Regions from separate parts of the Streptomyces sp. NPDC058470 genome, predicted to be linked through region 2. Evidence: predicted binding sites of a transcription regulator. Region 2 holds the regulator's gene; each other region holds the start of a gene.
The links. Region 2 encodes HrcA, which represses chaperone genes, less so after heat shock. Its sites were predicted from a motif close to TTNGCACTCNGNNNNNCNGAGTGCNAA; they were not measured.

Region 1: groES (co-chaperone GroES) is a predicted target of HrcA. The motif match lies at 1,056-1,082, and genes of this name have one in related genera.
Region 3: groL (chaperonin GroEL) is a predicted target of HrcA. The motif match lies at 2,008-2,034, and genes of this name have one in related genera.

Annotation. Positions count from the first base shown of each region.
Region 1 is NZ_JBHXMF010000014.1:110,557-113,831, forward strand. It holds gene ACFWP7_RS13080 (polysaccharide deacetylase family protein) at 1-237, shown strand, start outside; gene ACFWP7_RS13085 (polysaccharide deacetylase family protein) at 234-1,013, shown strand; gene groES (co-chaperone GroES) at 1,227-1,535, shown strand; gene groL (chaperonin GroEL) at 1,658-3,275, shown strand, end outside.
Region 2 is NZ_JBHXMF010000090.1:22,887-26,161, reverse strand. It holds gene ACFWP7_RS39655 (MBL fold metallo-hydrolase) at 1-706, opposite strand, end outside; gene hrcA (heat-inducible transcriptional repressor HrcA) at 1,073-2,089, shown strand; gene dnaJ (molecular chaperone DnaJ) at 2,090-3,229, shown strand.
Region 3 is NZ_JBHXMF010000097.1:15,017-18,291, forward strand. It holds gene groL (chaperonin GroEL) at 257-1,882, opposite strand; gene ACFWP7_RS40485 (cold-shock protein) at 2,286-2,492, opposite strand; gene ACFWP7_RS40490 (MoaD/ThiS family protein) at 2,962-3,237, opposite strand; gene thrC (threonine synthase) at 3,234-3,275, opposite strand, start outside.

The sequences.
Region 1 (3,275 bases), on a different contig from region 2:
CTGCGGGCCGCCAAGTCCTGCGGCATCAAGGCTGCTCCGCTGTGGAACGAGGAGATCTTCGTCGACCACTGGGACTACCGCGAGTGGGACCGCGATCTGCACCCCGGTGACATCGTCCTGACCCACTTCCGGGGCAAGGAGGACTGGAAGGGCACGATGCCCGACATGGTCCGCCGCTTCATGAAGATGGTGACCGACAAGGGGTACGCGGTGGCCCGCCTTGAGGACTACTTGTGAGACCGCGGTCCTGCGGGCTCATCGTGGGACTGCTCAGCTCCGTGCTGCTGTCGGGCTGCGCCCAGTCCGTCGACCCGATCGAACGGCTGGGAACGAAGGCGGCACACGAGGTGAGCAAGGCACGCTCGCACGGGCCGACCCTGGCGACGTACCACCGCTGGGGCCTGTCCGCGCCGCTCGCCCCCGCGCCGAAGCCGTCCGCCCGGGCCACCGTGCCCGTCGCGGGCCCGGGCCTCGCGCCGGTCGTGGACCGGGTGCCCACCCGCGACAAGGTGGTCTTCCTGACGTACGACGACGGTGCCGAGCGGGATCCGCGGTTCGTCGACATGGTCCGTGAACTGCGGCTGCCGGTCAGCATGTTCCTCACGGACAGCGTGGTCGGGCCGGGGTACGGACACTTCGCGCGGCTGCGTGCGGTCGGCGCGACCGTGCAGAACCACACCCTGGACCACCCCTCCCTGCGGGGCCTGCCGTACGTCGGCCAGCGCGCCGAGATCTGCGGCCAGCAGGACAAACTCAAGCAGCGCTTCGGCATCCGCCCCCGCTTTCTGCGGCCCCCGTACGGGACGTACGACACCACCACGCTGCGTGCCGCCGCGGACTGCGGGATCGCTGCCGTCGTACGAGGGCGGGACGCCGACGACGAGGGCGCGCTGCGGACCGGCGACATCCTGTCCGGCTTCGACGACCCGAACCTCACGGCGGCGACGGTCGCTCTGCTGCGCCGGGTACAGGCGGAGGGGTTCACTGCGGCCCGCCTGGAGGACTATCTCTGACGCATCCCAGGGCCGCGATTTCACGGGTTCGTGGGCGCCGCGTTGGCACTCCGCTTGACCGAGTGCTAATCGCGGTCATAGTCTCAGGTCTGGCACTCCCCCCTGGAGAGTGCCAATGACGACAGGTAGATCCGGCTCCCGCGACGACGGGTCCACCTGGTCGCCACCTCAGACAGTTAACCCCGTGAGATCTCCGAAGGGGGAGGTCGGATCGTGACGACCACCAGCTCCAAGGTTGCCATCAAGCCGCTCGAGGACCGCATTGTGGTCCAGCCGCTCGAAGCCGAGCAGACCACGGCCTCTGGCCTGGTCATCCCGGACACTGCGAAGGAGAAGCCCCAGGAGGGCGTCGTCCTTGCCGTGGGCCCGGGCCGTTTCGAGGACGGTAACCGTCTTCCGCTCGACGTCGCCGTCGGCGACATCGTGCTGTACAGCAAGTACGGCGGCACCGAGGTGAAGTACAACGGCGAGGAGTACCTCGTCCTCTCGGCTCGCGACGTGCTCGCGATCATCGAGAAGTAATTCACCCAGTTTTTGCAATGAGCTGCGCCCCTGGCCCCCCGCGACCGCAAGTAGCCGGGCGTCGGGGGCGCCGTTCGTTCTCCCCAGATTTTCCAGAGTTTCGAGAGGGCTGAATCGCTCCCATGGCGAAGATCCTGAAGTTCGACGAGGACGCCCGTCGCGCCCTCGAGCGCGGCGTCAACAAGCTGGCCGACACGGTCAAGGTGACGATCGGCCCCAAGGGCCGCAACGTCGTCATCGACAAGAAGTTCGGCGCTCCCACCATCACCAACGACGGCGTCACCATCGCGCGCGAGGTCGAGCTCGACGACCCGTACGAGAACCTCGGTGCCCAGCTGGTGAAGGAGGTGGCGACCAAGACCAACGACATCGCGGGTGACGGTACGACCACCGCCACCGTGCTCGCCCAGGCGCTCGTGCGCGAGGGCCTGAAGAACGTCGCCGCCGGCGCGTCCCCCGCCCTCCTCAAGAAGGGCATCGACGCCGCCGTCAAGGCTGTGTCCGAGGAGCTCCTCGCGACCGCCCGGCCGATCGAGGACAAGGCCGACATCGCGGCCGTCGCCGGTCTGTCCGCCCAGGACAGCCAGGTCGGCGAGCTCATCGCCGAGGCGATGGACAAGGTCGGCAAGGACGGTGTCATCACCGTCGAGGAGTCCAACACCTTCGGTCTGGAGCTGGACTTCACCGAGGGCATGGCCTTCGACAAGGGCTACCTGTCGCCGTACTTCGTGACGGACCAGGAGCGCATGGAAGCGGTCCTGGAAGACCCGTACATCCTCATCCACCAGGGCAAGATCTCCTCCATCCAGGACCTGCTGCCCCTGCTGGAGAAGGTCATCCAGGCCAACGCCTCGAAGCCGCTGCTGATCATCGCCGAGGACGTCGAGGGCGAGGCCCTGTCGACCCTGGTCGTGAACAAGATCCGCGGCACCTTCAACGCCGTCGCGGTGAAGGCCCCGGGCTTCGGCGACCGCCGCAAGGCCATGCTGGGCGACCTCGCCACCCTCACCGGCGGTCAGGTCATCGCCGAGGAGGTCGGCCTCAAGCTCGACCAGATCGGCCTGGACGTGCTGGGCACCGCCCGCCGCGTCACCATCACCAAGGACGACACGACCGTCGTCGACGGTGGCGGCGACTCCTCCGAGGTCGTGGGCCGCGTCAACCAGATCAAGGCCGAGATCGAGAACACCGACTCCGACTGGGACCGCGAGAAGCTCCAGGAGCGCCTCGCGAAGCTGGCCGGCGGCGTGTGCGTGATCAAGGTCGGCGCCGCCACCGAGGTGGAGCTCAAGGAGAAGAAGCACCGTCTGGAGGACGCCATCTCCGCGACCCGCGCCGCGGTCGAGGAGGGCATCGTCTCCGGTGGTGGCTCCGCGCTCGTCCACGCCGTCAAGATCCTTGAGGGCAACCTCGGCAAGACGGGCGACGAGGCCACGGGTGTCGCGGTCGTCCGCAAGGCCGCCGTCGAGCCGCTGCGCTGGATCGCCGAGAACGCGGGCCTGGAGGGTTACGTCATCACCTCCAAGGTCGCCGAGCTCGACAAGGGCCAGGGCTTCAACGCCGCCACCGGCGAGTACGGCGACCTGGTCAAGGCCGGCGTCATCGACCCGGTCAAGGTCACCCGCTCCGCTCTGGAGAACGCCGCCTCCATCGCCTCCCTGCTCCTCACGACCGAGACCCTGGTCGTCGAGAAGCCGGCCGAGGAAGAGGGCGACGCGGGTCACGGCCACGGTCACGGCC
Region 2 (3,275 bases):
CGTGGCCGGGTACGTACACCGCGTCCTCCCCGCCCAGGTCGAGCAGCCGGTCCAGCGCCGCCGGCCAGTGGGACGGGACGGCGTCGGGGCCCGCCTGGGGTTCGCCGGACTCCTCCACCAGGTCGCCGCAGAAGACGATCTGCGGCCATGGCGGCGATCCTGGGACGAGGACCACCAGGTCGTGGGCGGTGTGGCCGGGGCCGATGTTCGCGAGCCGGACCTGTGTGCCGCCGCCGAGGTCCAGGGTCCGCTCGCCGGACACCTGGTGACGAGGGCGGGCCAACAGATCGGCGGCCTCGGCCGCCTCCAGCGGGTCCAGGCCGTTGCGTACGGCGTCCGCGCGCAGTTCCTCATGTCCGTGCGCGAGGACCGTATCCAGGCCGACCGCCCCGAACACCTCCACACCCGGGAAGGCTGCCGCGCCGAACACGTGGTCGAAGTGTGCGTGGGTGAGCGCGAGGTGCGTCACCCGGTGATCTCCATCTGGCACGTGCCGCGCCTCGGCATCAGGTTGCGTACCCGCGAGCAGCCGCCGTGCCTCGGAACGCAACTGCGCGCCCTCCCGCAGGCTCGACCCCGCGTCGATCAGCAGGGCGGCCCCCTCGCCGGCCACGAGCCCGACCGTGCAGTCCCAGCCAGGAAGCCGCCGCCGCCCGACCCGCGGCGCCACCCTCTCCCACCCCGCCTCTTCCCAAGTCACGCTCATGGGCCGACGCTAGTGCCTGTCCGACCATTCCCGTCTGCCCCGCGGCGCCCTACATGCCCCATGCCCTCTCGCCGTATCGGGCGCAGGCCCAAGTACGTCCGGTACGAGGGTCCGCGCCCGGCACGCCGAGAGCACCGGGGGCCTGGCGTCGCGAGGCCGCCTTCCGGGCAACGACGGAAATGGTCGGACAGGTACCGACGGCGAGGACCCCGTCGGCATGACCGCGCGGGTCCGCCCTTGCCGGGGGCGTACCTTCCCGCCGTACACTGGCCGGGGAAACGCTGGCACTCGCATGCGCTGAGTGCCAGGGGGAGAGTCCGGGATGAGTCCGGGAGACCACGGCGACGACATCTGGAGGTGTGCGCGATGCTCAGCGAACGCAGGCTCGAAGTGCTGCGCGCCATCGTCCAGGACTACGTGGGGACGGAGGAGCCGGTCGGTTCCAAGGCCCTCACCGAGCGGCACCGACTCGGGGTCTCCCCGGCCACGGTCCGCAACGACATGGCCGCCCTGGAGGACGAGGGGTACATCGCCCAGCCGCACACCAGCGCCGGGCGCATCCCCACCGACAAGGGCTACCGGCTCTTCGTCGACAAGCTCGCGGGCGTCAAGCCGATGACCGCGCCGGAGCGGCGGGCCATCCAGAACTTCCTCGACGGCGCCGTCGATCTCGATGATGTGGTGGGGCGTACGGTACGGCTGCTCGCGCAGCTCACGCGGCAGGTCGCCGTCGTGCAGTACCCGTCCCTCACGCGGTCGACCGTGCGGCACGTCGAGCTGCTGTCGCTGGCTCCGGCCCGCGTGATGCTCGTCCTGATCACGGACACCGGCCGGGTCGAGCAGCGCTTGATCGACTGTCCGGCGCCGTTCGGGGAGACGTCTCTGGCGGATCTGCGCGCGCGACTCAACAGCCGGGTCGCGGGGCGTCGGTTTTCGGACGTTCCGCAACTGGTGCAGGACCTGCCCGACGCCTTCGAGGCGGAGGACCGCGGTACGGTCACGACGGTGCTCTCCACCCTGCTGGAGGCGCTCGTCGAGCAGACCGAGGAGCGGCTGATGATCGGCGGCACCGCCAATCTCACCCGCTTCGGACATGACTTCCCTCTCACGATCCGGCCCGTACTCGAAGCGCTGGAGGAGCAGGTCGTGCTTCTCAAGTTGCTTGGTGAGGCGGGGGATTCGGGCATGACCGTACGGATCGGTCATGAGAACGCGTATGAGGGACTCAACTCCACGTCCGTCGTCTCAGTCGGCTACGGTTCGGGCGACGAGGCAGTAGCGAAACTCGGCGTGGTCGGACCGACCCGCATGGATTACCCCGGCACGATGGGAGCGGTACGAGCGGTGGCACGGTACGTCGGACAGATCCTGGCGGAGTCCTAAGTGGCCACGGACTACTACGCCGTGCTCGGCGTGCGCCGCGACGCGTCCCAGGACGAGATCAAGAAGGCGTTCAGGAGGCTCGCTCGCGAGCTGCACCCGGACGTCAATCCCGATCCGAAGACGCAGGAGCGCTTCAAGGAGATCAACGCCGCCTACGAGGTGTTGTCGGACCCGCAGAAGAAGCAGGTCTACGACCTCGGCGGCGACCCGCTGTCCCAGGCGGGCGGCGCGGGCGGCCCCGGTGGCTTCGGCGCCGGCGGCTTCGGCAACTTCTCGGACATCATGGACGCCTTCTTCGGTACGGCGTCGCAGCGTGGCCCGCGGTCGCGTACGCGCCGTGGCCAGGACGCCATGATCCGGCTGGAGATCGAGCTGGACGAGGCGGCCTTCGGCACCACGAAGGACATCCAGGTCGACACGGCCGTCGTCTGCGCCACCTGCAGCGGTGAGGGCGCGGCGCCGGGGACCTCGGCGCAGACCTGTGACATGTGCCGCGGTCGCGGTGAGGTGTCGCAGGTCACGCGGTCCTTCCTCGGCCAGGTCATGACCTCGCGGCCCTGCCCGCAGTGCCAGGGCTTCGGGACCGTCGTCCCGACCCCGTGCCCGGAGTGCGCGGGCGACGGTCGCGTGCGGTCGCGTCGGACGCTGACCGTCAAGATCCCGGCCGGCGTCGACAACGGCACCCGGATCCAGCTCGCGGGCGAGGGCGAGGTCGGCCCCGGCGGCGGCCCCGCCGGCGACCTGTACGTCGAGATCCACGAGCTCCCGCACTCCACCTTCCAGCGCCGCGGCGACGACCTGCACTGCACGGTCACCATCCCGATGACCGCGGCGGCCCTCGGCACCAAGGTGCCGCTGGAGACGCTCGACGGCATGGAGGAGATCGACATCCGTCCGGGCACGCAGTCCGGGCAGTCGGTCCCGCTGCACGGGCGCGGCATCACGCACCTGCGGGGCGGCGGGCGCGGTGACCTCATCGTGCACGTCGAGGTGATGACACCGTCGAAGCTCGACGCCGAGCAGGAGCGCGTACTGCGCGAACTGGCCGTGCTGCGCGGCGAGGAACGGCCCATCGGGCAGTTCCAGCCGGGGCAGCAGGGGCTCTTCTCGCGGCTCAAGGACGCTTTCAACGGTCGCTGAGGACCGACTGCCGGGCCTCTGAAGTGCGCCTTCTCGCCCTGGGCCG
Region 3 (3,275 bases), on a different contig from region 2:
ATAGATACATGTGATGGATATCTGCACGCGCATTAGTTCCTGCCAGCAACTTCAACCGCCTCGCCCGTCAGCGCATTCCGGCTCCCGCGCGCCTTCCTCGTGATCCAGGACACGCGTCCGGATCACCCGGAGGGTGTGCGGACACGCGTCCCTACGGCACCCGGAAACGCCCGAGGGCGGCACCCCCTGGGAGAAAGGGGTGCCGCCCTCGGTACGAAGGACGGTGATCAACCGGGAGCCGAGGCCCCTAGGTCGATCAGAAGTCCATGTCACCGCCCGGCATGCCGCCCGGAGCGCCGCCTGCGGCGGCCTTCTCCGGCTTGTCGGCGATGACGGCCTCGGTGGTGAGGAACAGCGCGGCGATGGAGGCGGCGTTCTGCAGGGCAGAGCGCGTGACCTTCGCCGGGTCGATGATGCCTTCGGCGATCATGTCGACGTACTCACCGGTCGCGGCGTTCAGGCCGTGGCCGACGGGCAGGTTGCGCACCTTCTCGACGATGACGCCACCCTCGAGACCACCGTTGATGGCGATCTGCTTGAGCGGGGCCTCCAGGGCGAGCCGCACGGCGTTGGCGCCGGTCGCCTCGTCACCCGTGAGCTCCAGCTTCTCGAAGACCGAGGAAGCCTGGATGAGGGCCACGCCACCACCGGCGACGATGCCCTCCTCGACGGCCGCCTTCGCGTTGCGAACGGCGTCCTCGATGCGGTGCTTGCGCTCCTTGAGCTCGACCTCGGTGGCGGCACCGGCCTTGATGACGGCCACGCCGCCGGCCAGCTTCGCCAGGCGCTCCTGGAGCTTCTCGCGGTCGTAGTCCGAGTCGGAGTTCTCGATCTCGGCGCGGATCTGGTTGACCCGGCCGGCGACCTGGTCGGCAGAGCCGGAGCCGTCGACGATCGTCGTCTCGTCCTTGGTGATGACGACCTTGCGGGCACGGCCCAGCAGGTCGATACCCGCGTTCTCCAGCTTGAGGCCGACCTCCTCGGAGATGACCTCGCCGCCCGTGAGGATGGCGATGTCGCCGAGCATGGCCTTGCGGCGGTCACCGAAGCCCGGCGCCTTGACGGCGACGGACTTGAAGGTGCCACGGATCTTGTTGACGACCAGCGTCGACAGAGCCTCGCCCTCGACGTCCTCGGCGATGATCAGCAGCGGCTTGCCCGACTGCATGACCTTCTCCAGGAGCGGGAGCAGGTCCTTGACACTGGCGATCTTCGAGTTGGCGATCAGGATGTACGGGTCGTCCAGGACGGACTCCATACGCTCCATGTCGGTGGCGAAGTACGCCGAGATGTAGCCCTTGTCGAAGCGCATACCCTCGGTGAGTTCCAGCTCCAGACCGAAGGTCTGGGACTCCTCGACGGTGATGACGCCTTCCTTGCCGACCTTGTCCATAGCCTCGGCGATGAGCTCGCCGATCTGGGTGTCGGCGGCGGAGATGGAGGCCGTGGAGGCGATCTGCTCCTTGGTCTCGACATCCTTGGCCTGCTCGAGCAGGGCACCGGAGACGGCCTCGACGGCCTTCTCGATACCACGCTTGAGGGCCATCGGGTTGGCACCCGCGGCTACGTTGCGAAGGCCCTCGCGGACCAGCGCCTGCGCCAGAACGGTCGCGGTGGTCGTACCGTCGCCGGCGACGTCGTCCGTCTTCTTGGCGACTTCCTTGACCAGCTCTGCGCCGATCTTCTCGTACGGGTCCTCGAGCTCGATCTCCTTGGCGATGGAAACACCATCGTTGGTGATCGTGGGGGCGCCCCACTTCTTCTCGAGGACGACGTTGCGGCCCTTGGGACCAAGGGTGACCTTGACGGCGTCGGCGAGCTGGTTCATCCCGCGCTCGAGACCGCGCCGCGCCTCCTCGTTGAACGCGATGATCTTGGCCATGTGAAGTGGTCCTCCCGGACTGGGGTGGATTGCTCCGGACCGCGCCCGCGCCCGCGACGGACGGCCTGCCTGCCTCGTGGTTCCTTGCCCCACTTGGCCTGCGGGCCTCACTGACCCGGTCCTCGTTGTCACTCTCACCTGCAGAGTGCTAACGCCAATGATTAGCACTCGCCCCTACCGAGTGCAAGCGACTCCGGAAGATCCCCAGGTGAAGCAGGGGGCGCACACGGCGCGAAGACAGCCGGAGGGACCCGCGGACAGCCGGCCGCAGGGGGCGGGCAGACGAGCAGACCGACGAGCAGATGGACGGACAGACGGACGGGCAGACCGAAGGGCCCGCACCCCCTGGTGGGGATACGAGCCCTTCGTCACGTCGAACAGAACTATTCAGTCGGCGCGTGCTTCAGCTGGTCGCCAGCCGGACCATGTCCGCCTGCGGCCCTTTCTGGCCCTGCGAGATCTCGAACTCGACCCGCTGGCCCTCTTCAAGGGTGCGGTAGCCGTCCATCTGAATCGCGCTGTAGTGGACGAATACATCCGCACCACCGTCGACCGCGATGAAGCCGTACCCCTTCTCCGCGTTGAACCACTTGACGGTGCCCTGAGCCATGCCTAACTCCCCTATTACTGGCCCTTGCACAGGACCGCACTTCGCGGGCCCGGGTCAGACCTCACCCCCCAAGGATTGGGGGTGTGCGCCGGAACGCGTCGACCGCGGCTGAATGTATCTGTCCAACTGCCCTCTGCAACAGGTCAATCGGACGAGAATTCTGAGCACGACCGATCGGGAATATGCGGAGAATTCGCAAAGTTTCAGGGCAAGTCGGGCCCCGTAAATGCCATAAACGGCTCAAAGAGGCGGGGCACTTTGGCTACTTCTTGTCGGGCATCGGGCGAGGACTCATATGCGCCCGGCATGAAACCAACTCGAAAGCGAAGCGGCTTCCCCAACTGTACCGCGCTCAACCATACAGAATTGCCCCCTCCGCTTCTCTCACGGAGGGGGCAATTCGATGAACTCTCGGTGACCGCAATTACCTAAGGTAACGGCAATCACCGTAAGTAATGACGCGTGACGGTCAGCCTCCGGCGACGGCCGGAATGATCGAGACGCCCGCGCCGTCCGGCGTCGCCGTCTCCAGGCCCTTCTCGAAGCGGACGTCGTCGTCGTTCACGTACACGTTGACGAAGCGACGCAGCTTGCCCTGGTCGTCCAGGACGCGTGCGGCGATGCCGGTGTGGTTCTGCTCCAGGTCGGCGATCACCTCGCCGAGGGTGCCGCCCTCGGCCGTCACCTCGGCCTTGCCGGCGGTGTAGGTGCGCAGGATGGTGGGGATACGGACGTTGACGCTCATGACGCGAGGCCAGCCTCTCGGAAGGAGTCCAGGTTCGG